One region of the Enterobacter dykesii genome, then DNA from elsewhere that is predicted to be linked to it. Evidence: predicted binding sites of a transcription regulator. Region 1 holds the regulator's gene; the other holds the start of a gene.
What was found. The regulator Fur, encoded in region 1, represses iron uptake genes when iron is present. The targets are predictions, from matches to a motif close to ATAATAATGAGAACNACTATCAA.

Region 1 (5,369 bases):
CAGTGAGTAAAGTGTAGATAGCACCAGCATAAAGCGGTTAACCGCCTTTTTCTGCTCCGCGTATTCATCGGAGAGCAGCAGCTCGCGCATCGCGCGCACTTTATCTTTTGCCGGCGTCACGGCAGGTTTTGCTTGCGCAACTACGCTCGGCTGAGACACGACATCTTTGGTGACTGGGGTAGCAGGCTGTGAAGCGGCGGAAATTTTAAGCATGCGCCGTAAAATGTCGGACGCGCTCTCCCCGATATGCCGCGTCTGGCTGGCAATATACTGATAGAGTTCGTCATCAACTTCGATTGTTTTCATCTTAATCCAGTGCGATATCTTATCTGAATACAAGTCATTGGGATTATAAGGTCAAATCCCAACAGCGGATAGCGTCAAACCAGGTTGGCAGCAAAAGTCAGATTAAACTGGAACCTTGCAGCCGGGCGGCAGAATGGTCAACATGATACCCTAACCTGACATACGTAAAAAAAGAACTTTGCCATGAAATTGAATACCCGAGCGCAAACTGCACAATCGCCGAACAATAATTCTCCCATCGTACTGGTTCACGGGCTTTTTGGCAGTCTGGATAACCTGGGCGTGCTGGCGCGCGATCTGGTTACCGACCACGATATTTTACAGGTCGATATGCGCAATCACGGTCTTTCCGGGCGTTTCGACGAGATGACCTACGCGGCAATGGCGCAGGATCTATTGGATACGCTGGATGCCCACGACCTGCAAAAGGTGACCCTCATCGGGCATTCAATGGGTGGCAAAGCGGTGATGGCCCTGACGGCACTGGCCCCGGAGCGTATTGACGGTCTGGTGGTGATTGACGTCGCGCCTGTGGATTATGACGTTCGCCGTCACGACGAGATTTTTGCCGCCATTAATGCGGTCACAGAAGCGGGTGTCGCGACGCGCCAACAGGCAGCCGCCGTCATGCGTGAGCATCTTGATGAAGAAGGCGTCGTCCAGTTCTTGCTGAAGTCGTTTGTTGACGGACAATGGCGTTTTAACGTGCCGGTGCTCTGGGATCAATACAATAACATCGTGGGCTGGGAAACCGTCCCCGCCTGGCCACACCCTACCCTTTTTATTCGCGGCGGAAACTCGCCTTACGTAACCGACGCGTACCGCGACACGCTGCTGGCCCAATTCCCGCAGGCACGCGCCCACGTGATTGCCGGTGCCGGGCACTGGGTGCATGCGGAAAAACCGGATGCTGTGCTGCGCGCCATTCGCCGCTATCTCGCTGATACTGCAAATTGATTAAAAAGAAAGCGACTGGAAGGCTGCGGGCTTCCAGTCGTTGGCGTGCCGTTTTCGGTGATGTATGATGGCGCGCTTATCGCCCAGGCATTAGCAGGGCGGCGTATTTCCCCCGAAGTCTCAGAATCATGGCCAAAGAACAAACGGACCGTACGACACTAGATCTGTTCGCGAATGAGCGTCGACCGGGACGACCGAAAACGAATCCGCTCTCGCGCGATGAACAGCTGCGTATCAATAAACGCAACCAGCTTAAACGCGATAAAAATCGTGGGCTTAAGCGTGTCGAACTGAAGCTTAACGCCGACGCCGTCGATGCGCTGAACGAGCTGGCTGACGCGCGTAATATCAGCCGCAGCGAGCTCATTGAAGAGATGTTGCTCGTCCAGCTTGAGACGTTACGCAGCCAGGCATAAGTCTGAAAATCCCCTTTAACGCCCTTTTCATGTAGCACAGAGTGCAGTCCTGCGCGATAGCTGTTTCCGCAGGGTTGCCAGTTCTGCTATTATTGCCCTTATCCGTGGCCGAATTGCGCCACCATACTATTAAGTTTCAAGAGGTTATTTTACTCATGGCAATCATCGGCATTTTCTTTGGCAGTGATACCGGCAATACCGAAAATATCGCAAAAAACATTCAAAAACAGCTCGGTAAAGACGTTGCTGATGTGCATGACATCGCCAAGAGCAGCAAAGAAGATCTGGAAGGCTATGACATTCTGCTGCTGGGTATCCCAACCTGGTACTACGGTGAAGCCCAGTGCGACTGGGATGATTTCTTCCCGACGCTGGAAGAAGTGGACTTCAACGGTAAGCTGGTCGCGCTGTTCGGTTGTGGTGACCAGGAAGACTACGCCGAATACTTCTGTGACGCGCTGGGTACCATCCGCGATATCATTGAGCCGAACGGTGCAGTGATCGTAGGCCACTGGCCGACCGCCGGTTACCACTTTGAAGCGTCCAAAGGCCTGGCTGATGACGATCACTTCGTAGGTCTGGCCATTGACGAAGACCGTCAGCCAGAGCTCACAGCAGAGCGCGTTGAGAAATGGGTGAAGCAGATCCGTGAAGAACTGCACCTGGATGATATTCTGAACGCCTGATTTTATCGCGGCGCAACTGCGGTTGCGCCCATGCCCCAGGTCAAACCGATTAAATTAATCGCTACAATCTTTTAACTTTTTCGCCCAGACCTGTACAATGTCTCCCTGATAAAACGTGGTTTTCCATTGAGCAAGTTTGTTGGTGATACCACGTTTTTATAAGCATATTTTGCCTGAGACTTGCAGTTTTCATTTAGCCATGGCAGTTCTATAATGAGACGCATTATCCCGGGTGCATTTTCTGTCACTTCCCACAGAAGTGAATCGTTTAGCAACAGGACAGATTCCGCATGACTGACAACAATACCGCATTAAAGAAGGCTGGCCTGAAAGTTACGCTTCCTCGGTTAAAAATCCTTGAAGTGCTTCAGGGTCCAGACAATCACCATGTCAGTGCGGAAGACCTTTATAAACGTCTTATCGACATGGGTGAAGAGATTGGGCTGGCTACCGTCTATCGCGTGCTGAACCAGTTTGATGACGCGGGCATTGTTACCCGTCATAATTTCGAAGGCGGTAAATCCGTTTTCGAACTGACCCAGCAGCAGCACCACGATCACCTGATCTGCCTCGATTGCGGCAAGGTCATTGAATTCAGCGATGATTCCATCGAAGCGCGCCAGCGTGAAATCGCGGCGCGTCATGGCATCCGCCTGACGAACCACAGCCTGTACCTTTACGGTCACTGCGCTGAAGGCGACTGCCGCGAAGACGACCACGCGCACGACGCGAAATAATAAGATTCATACTCTGAGCCAGCCGCAAGGTTGGCTTTTTTTTGCCTGAAAAAAGCCCGGTAAGCGCAGCGCCACCGGGCATGATAACAGCGAATTAGTTACTGTTATTGCTTCGTATTTCTTTCCAAATCTGGTCGCAACGCTTCGCAACTTCCTGATCGTTACCGGTTTTACGCGCCTGGATACAGGCCTGGTAATCCATTACGCGGACGTTCTCCTGCGTCGCGAACTGCTCGTGCGCTTTCTCTTTCTTCAGCACGTTCAGCACGCTCTGACAGGCTTGAATTTTCTCCGGCGATCCTTCCGCAGTATTTATACAGGCGCTATAGGCCTCCTTCAGACGGGAGTCCTCTTTCGGCGCCTCACTCTGAGCACACGCCACCAGCCCTGATGCCAGCAACGCGACGATTACGATTTTTTTCATCATATGCAGTCTCCATACCGGCGGGACTCGGCCCGCCGGGGCGTTCATCAGAAGATGGTGAATGGGGCGATAACCATGAATTTCACGTCACGCTCATCCTGGAAGATGTTGCCGTAACCGCCTGCATAGCTCGGGATATCTGAGTGGTTGTCATACTGAGTGAAGTGCAGTTTGAACATTGTGCCTTTCGCGCGGCCATCCTGCAGGGTATAGATAGCATCGAGGCTGTACGCAGACTCTTTCAGGCGATAGTTGGGATCGTAGTATGCATCCGGCGTGGCCATATCGGCAGGTTTTGCGTCCCAGGCGTAAGCGTAAGAAGCGCCCACCGCCCAGCCAGGCAGGTTCCAGTTTTTCAGGTCATACATTGCGCCAAAGAAGACCGCTTTCTCGCCGTCGGCGTTGAAGTCTGAGCGGTTATCCCACCAGATATCAAGACGACCGTTGGATGAGGCGTAGGTCGGGGTCATACGCTGCAGGAAGTAGCCCTGCTGCCCTTCCGCCTTCACCCATGTACCTTCCAGACGCAAATCAACCTGACCGACCTTGTAGCCGAAGGTTAACGCCTGCAGCCACGCGGTGCCGTCATAAATATCGTTGACGCCACCGTTGCTGACTTTGTCGCGCGTACCGTAGAACTGGTAGCTGGTGCTCAGCGGGCTACCCGCGACATCGAATTTATAGCTGGCCTTGGCAAAGTACTGATCGATATAGCCCTGCGCCTGACCAAATGCCGCTTCCAGCACCAGATCGTTTTTGAAGTCGTACTTCGCGCCCAACGAGTGCAGGTAATCGACTTTGGTTTTTTTATCGTTCTGGTAGAACTTGTCCATTTCGATGTGCCACGGTGCTTTGTACTCGTTGGTCCACATGTAGGAGAAGCTCAACGCACCCGCATCACCGTAGTCAAAGTTCGCCCCGGCTTCTGCACCCTGATAGGTACCCGGCATAAAGCTCCAGTGCGGTGCTAACAGAGTCTGACCGGTTGGCTGAATATAACCACCGCGCGCCCAAACCGGACCGTATTTAAATTTTGCGGCGGCTTTGTAAAGGCTGATGCCGCTCTTATCCCCGGACCAGTCTTCTTTATAGGCTTTATTACTGGAGGAGAAGGCAATTTCGTTCGGGTGGGCGCTGTCGCCGTTTTCCGCCATTTCAATCGCGGTGAACGCAGCAATATCCAGACCGAACATATCTGCGGCATAGCCTGACTGGAAGTCCAGGTTGGCGTTCCAGGTGGAGTGAGAAAGGTTGGTTTTGTATTTATCTTCAGTGACGTCTTTACGGTCACGTTCACGCTGCCAGTAATAAATACCGCCCGTGAGGGTAGAATCATCGATGAAGCCCGCCGCTTTCGCCTCTGGTGTCATCACCAGGCCCGACATTGCTGTCACACCGGCAATAGCCAGCGCCAGCGCACTACGTTTGCCACTGAACGTACGCATAGATTATTCCTCTTTGACGAATTAAAACGCCTGAAGCGGCGTAAATAAAAAAGACCAAATGGTCAGGGGTAGCTTTAAATACCCTCGAATTAACTACCGTCCTTAGGTTATTTTTCGCGACGCGAATTATCAATGCTTTTTAGCTGACAAAAGTCAGGATTATGACGAAGTGCACATAATTGGTAGTGCTTTGTAACATTTATGGGGAGGCGAGAAATGGCGGGGAATTATCAGGTATTTCAGTGACTAGACGTGGAACATTCTCCTTTTTTTATAACCTTTTTAATTTCCGTAATGACACGAACTTTTTTTTTGAAAAATAAGTAGCACCTCATTGACCTGATATTTTTATGACGCCTGTTTAGGTCCTGCCTTAATACCCTGATCGCTAAATAAAA
Region 2 (5,369 bases), 2.0 Mb from region 1:
TTAGGGATGCAATTTGTGATGTGATAAGGGCAGAGTGGGAAAGCGCTTTGAATCTGTGGCAGGCGTCGTCGGATAAATAGTGCGGTCTGATGCCCTCACCCGGGCCCTCTCCCACAGGGAGAGGGAGCTTAAGTGAGGGGAATTACTTCTTACTGATCTTATCCAGATACCCCATCACAAACGCAGACAGCACAAACGTCAGGTGGATGATGACGTACCACATCAGTTTGTTATCCGGCACGTTCTTCGCGTCCATAAACACGCGTAACAGGTGAATAGAGGAGATCGCCACAATCGACGCGGCGACTTTATTCTTCAGCGATGAAGCATCCATTTTCCCCAGCCAGCTGAGCTTCTCTTTACGCTCGTCGATATCGAGTTGGGAGACAAAATTCTCGTAGCCGGAGAACATCACCATCACCAGCAGCCCGCCCACCAGGGTCATGTCCACCAGCGACAGCAGAACCAGAATCAAATCCGCTTCGGCAATAGAAAAAATGTTCGGCAGAACATGCCAGATTTCCTGAAAGAACTTAATCGTCAGCGCGATAAGTGCCAGCGAGAGGCCAAAATAGACGGGGGCCAGTATCCAGCGAGAGGCATACATGGCATTTTCAAAAAAGCGTTCCATAGAGTCCTGTTTGCAAAAGAAACCAGCGCCCAGTATATCTCAACGGCGCTGGCTGTTTGCAATAACTCAACGGTACGTCATTCAGACGTTGTCCGGGTTAACCTCGGGACGTGCGTACTCCGGCCAGACAAGCGCCACCAGTTCAGGATAGGCTTCAAGACTGAACTCGCGAAAACACTGCCGCAAATTTAATACGTCCAGATCGGAATAAGAGACCTTTTCGCCGTTAAGGCAGCGCTTTTTGATATTGTCATAATATTTATAGACTGCTGAATTCAGATCGCTACAGCGACGCTGCGCCTCAAACAGTCCGGGCGTATCATTAATTTCCGACATTTTCATGCGCTTAATTGTCGCGTGTAAAAAGTCGATATATTCGTGGTTCACCCGCCAGTACCAGACAGGCGTAACGGAGTTCATCAATACAGAGAAATGGTCTTCCCCTTCCTCTTTTGTCATCAGTTCAGGTTGCGGGGGTTCACTGGTGTCTTTCGACACTTTCGTTTTATTGAACTCCTGCATCAATAAAAGCACACCAGCGGTCAGTAATAGTAATGTGATGACCGTAAAAAAGATGCTGTTCATGGGTAGGCTCCATTTTTTTTGATTTTAAATTTGCCTCATGATATTGTCAACGAATCTCACGCCTTTACCAACCCCACCCTGTTGAAATTAAAGGAAATTAAAAATGCTGCCCGACTATCTCGTCCCGGCTAAGTACCACATTACGCCTGTGGAACAGCAACCGACGGAAGCAGAAAAAGAGGCCAGTTTCACTCAGGGGAAAAGAAAGCTCTCTGATTTCGAGCCCGATATATTAATTGGTGTTTCCCGAACTGGCAAATCCCGAAATATGTTGCTGGAAGAGCACGATCGCCATATAAAAGACCGCTTATTTCGCGCCATAAAAATTGAAGCCTTTGTCCACCTGCTGAATGACCTGCAGGCTGAGGGTGAAATAGATGCCCAAAAACTCAGTCAAATAATGGCCGAGAAAACCGAAGAAATTAATGAAGCGGGCAATAAAATTTGGCTTAATTTAATTACGCGTGAAAAGAACAACCCAATTTTTTACAGCCTGGGGGAAGATTAACGTGAAAGAAGTTAAAAACAACGACGTTTATTTGACTTTAGATGATAAAAAAAGTGATGAATTTATCTTAAAGCAAAATCTCGACGCGCTGAGAAACACAAAAAATGACGAGATGACGCGAATTACACAAGACCTGGTATCGATCCCGGCGACGCTGGTTCGTCTGAAATGGCAGAATCGCCGTGAAATTTATCCGCTACAGGTCAAAGAAGAAATTTACGGTGCCGTGATGAACGCCATCATAGAGCAGCGGCCAGAACTGAAAGAGAAGCTTCTGGGACGTCTTGAGGCCAATTATCAATATCTGCTTGCCAGAGAAATCGCCACCCTGCGCCTGACGCGCAAGCTGTCCGACGGTGAGTACCGTACCTCAAACGTCACCTGCGTAGCGCTTGATGAGGACGCGCTGGCCCCCTCTTCTACTGCACCGACGGATAGCAAAAACGCATAAACCGGCAGGCATAAAAAAAGCCGGCTTTCGCCAGCTTCTTTATCACTTCGAGGCCGCTTTCTCTTCGCCGACCAGTCCAATCTTCAGGTAACCCGCCTGATGCAGCGTGTCCATTACCTTCATCATGGTTTCATAATCAACGGTTTTATCCGCACGGAAGAAGACCGTGGTGTCTTTCTTACCGCCCGTAAGCTGCTCCAGCGCCGGGATGACAGAGTCGGCCGTCACCGGGTCGTTCCCGAGGAACATGGATTTATCCGCCTTCACCGACAGGTAAATAGGCTTCTCCGGGCGCGGCTGGGGCTGGCTGGAAGATGCCGGCAGATTCACCTTCACATCCACCGTCGCCAGCGGTGCAGCCACCATGAAGATAATCAGCAGAACCAGCATGACGTCGATAAACGGCGTCACGTTGATTTCATGCATTTCACCGTTATCGTCCAGATTTTCGTTTAGACGCATCGCCATACTCTTAACCTGCGCGCAGTTTAGACGCCGCGTGCACCGGCTTAACCGAGCTGGAATTCAGATCCAGATCGCGACTTTGCAGCAGCAGAACCTGTGCGGCAACGTCACCCAGCGTGGCTTTGTAGCTGCCAATCATACGCGCGAAAATGTTGTAGATGACCACCGCCGGGATAGCGGCAACCAGACCGATGGCCGTCGCCAGCAGCGCTTCTGCGATACCCGGCGCAACGACCGCCAGGTTGGTGGTTTGGGTCTGCGCGATGCCGATAAAGCTGTTCATGATGCCCCAGACCGTACCGAAAAGACCGATGAACGGTGAGATCGCGCCGATGGTCGCCAGATAACCATTGCCGCGTCCCATGTGTCGGCCAACGGCCGCCACGCGACGCTCCAGGCGGAAACCGGTACGTTCTTTGATGCCTTCGTTATCTTCACTGCCAGCGGAGAGTTCCAGCTCGTTCTGTGCTTCATTCACTAACAGGGTGGTCAGGCTTTTCGCGTGGAAGGATGAGGTCATATCTGAAGCCTGATCCAGAGAGCGGGCTTCTGCAAGCTGCTGCTGTTCCCGCTTAAGGCGACGCTTCTGCGAAAGCAGCTCGGCGCTTTTGCTGAAGAAGATAGCCCAGGTGACAACGGACGCCAGAATCAGGCCGATCATCACAATCTTAACCACGATGTCAGCATGCTGATACATGCCCCAAACGGAGAGATCCGTCTGCATCAAATTATTACCCACTCTGTATCTCCAGGACGCAAATCACAAAATCTGAACGTAATAATATCAAAACGTCGTCGAATTGATAGTAGTTCTCATTAGTATTTGCATAGTGCCGTAATTTTCGCTCACTTTCCTTGCGCTTACGCAGTAAAAATTTCTTATGCGAATTTTTGCTAATATTTTCTGCTTATTCGATAAGCCTCGGGGTGCAGTTTTTTCCAATCGTGGTAGTCTGGACGTCCAGACGTATAAAAACAGGGTTAGCGAACATGACAAAGAAGCATCTTGATACCACGCTGGTACAGGCAGGACGCAGCAAAAAATATACGCAGGGATCGGTCAACAGCGTGATTCAACGAGCCTCCTCGCTGGTGTTTGATACCGTTGAGGATAAAAAAATCGCCACGCGCAACCGCGCGAAAGGCGGGCTGTTTTATGGCCGTCGCGGCACGCTAACCCATTTTTCGCTGCAGGAGGCGATGTGCGAGCTGGAAGGCGGCGCGGGCTGCGCGCTGTTCCCGTGCGGGGCGGCGGCGGTCGCCAACACCATTCTGGCGTTTGTGGAACAGGGCGACCATATCCTGATGACCAACACCGCCTATGAACCCAGCCAGGACTTCTGCACCAAAATCCTCAGCAAGCTCGGCGTAACGACCGGCTGGTTCGACCCGCTGATTGGTGAAGGCATTGCCGAACTTATTCAGCCAAACACGCGCATTGTGTTCCTGGAATCGCCGGGATCGCTCACCATGGAAGTTCACGACGTGCCGGCCATCGTGAAGGCCGTACGCAGCAAAGCGCCAGAGGCGATCGTGATGATCGACAACACCTGGGCGGCAGGCGTGCTGTTTAAAGCCCTGGAATTCGACATTGATATCTCGATTCAGGCGGCGACGAAATACCTGATAGGCCACTCTGACGGCATGATTGGCACGGCGGTCTCCAACGCGCGCTGCTGGGATCAGCTGCGTGAAAATGCCTACCTGATGGGCCAGATGGTGGACGCAGACACGGCCTACATGACCAGCCGCGGACTCCGCACGCTGGGCGTTCGCCTGCGTCAGCACCATGAAAGCAGCCTGAAGGTAGCCGAATGGCTGGCGCAGCATCCGCAGGTTGAGCGCGTAAATCATCCCGCGTTACCGGGAAGTAAAGGCCACGAATTCTGGCAACGTGACTTTACGGGCAGCAGCGGGTTGTTCTCATTCGTGCTGAAAAAACGGCTGAATAACGACGAGCTGGCGAGCTATCTGGATAATTTTACTCTCTTCAGCATGGCCTACTCGTGGGGCGGTTTTGAATCCCTGATCCTGCCTAATCAGCCGGAACAGGTTGCGGCTCTGCGCCCCGGCGGTGAAGTAGACTTCAGCGGCACCCTGATTCGACTGCATATCGGTTTAGAAAATGTTGACGATCTGATTGCCGATTTAGCAGCAGGGTTCGAGCGTATCGTGTAGAGTGCTGGCTGAAAATGTACTCTCTGGACGCTTTTGTGGACACGGCAATGAGAAAAGTCTGCATGAGTTGCGCCCGGGATCAAACCCGACGGGCGAATAAGGGAGTACAATAGCGCTATATCTGCTGTTCCACAGGAAAGTCCATGGCTGTTATTCAAGATATTATCGCGGCGCTCTGGCAACACGATTTTGCCGCGCTGGCGGATCCTCACATCGTCGGTATCGTTTACCTCGTGATGTTCGCAACACTGTTTCTGGAAAATGGATTACTGCCAGCCTCGTTTTTACCCGGTGACAGCCTGCTTTTACTTGCCGGGGCGTTAATCGGGAAAGGCGTCATGGACTTCACGCCAACGATGGTTATTCTTACCTCCGCAGCCAGCCTGGGCTGCTGGCTGAGCTATCTGCAGGGCCGCTGGCTTGGGAATACTCGCGTCGTGAAGGGCTGGCTGGCGCAGTTACCGCATAAATATCATCAGCGTGCGACCTGTATGTTCGATCGCCACGGCCTGCTGGCATTGCTGGCGGGGCGTTTCCTGGCGTTTGTTCGC

Region 2: exbB (tol-pal system-associated acyl-CoA thioesterase) is a predicted target of Fur. The motif match lies at 3,441-3,463, and genes of this name have one in related genera.

The regions. Positions count from the first base shown of each region.
Region 1 is NZ_CP126604.1:1,224,754-1,230,122, reverse strand. Features, by position in the region: gene seqA (replication initiation negative regulator SeqA) at 1-306, opposite strand, end outside; gene ybfF (esterase) at 490-1,263, shown strand; gene ybfE (LexA regulated protein) at 1,392-1,679, shown strand; gene fldA (flavodoxin FldA) at 1,835-2,365, shown strand; gene fur (ferric iron uptake transcriptional regulator) at 2,656-3,102, shown strand; gene chiQ (ChiQ/YbfN family lipoprotein) at 3,197-3,526, opposite strand; gene chiP (chitoporin ChiP) at 3,574-4,971, opposite strand.
Region 2 is NZ_CP126604.1:3,813,978-3,819,346, forward strand. Features, by position in the region: gene F0320_RS18115 (TIGR00645 family protein) at 143-631, opposite strand; gene F0320_RS18120 (ESA_00282 family adhesion-associated protein) at 713-1,216, opposite strand; gene F0320_RS18125 (hypothetical protein) at 1,320-1,724, shown strand; gene F0320_RS18130 (cytoplasmic protein) at 1,726-2,175, shown strand; gene exbD (TonB system transport protein ExbD) at 2,218-2,643, opposite strand; gene exbB (tol-pal system-associated acyl-CoA thioesterase) at 2,648-3,379, opposite strand; gene metC (cystathionine beta-lyase) at 3,631-4,818, shown strand; gene yghB (DedA family general envelope maintenance protein YghB) at 4,962-5,369, shown strand, end outside.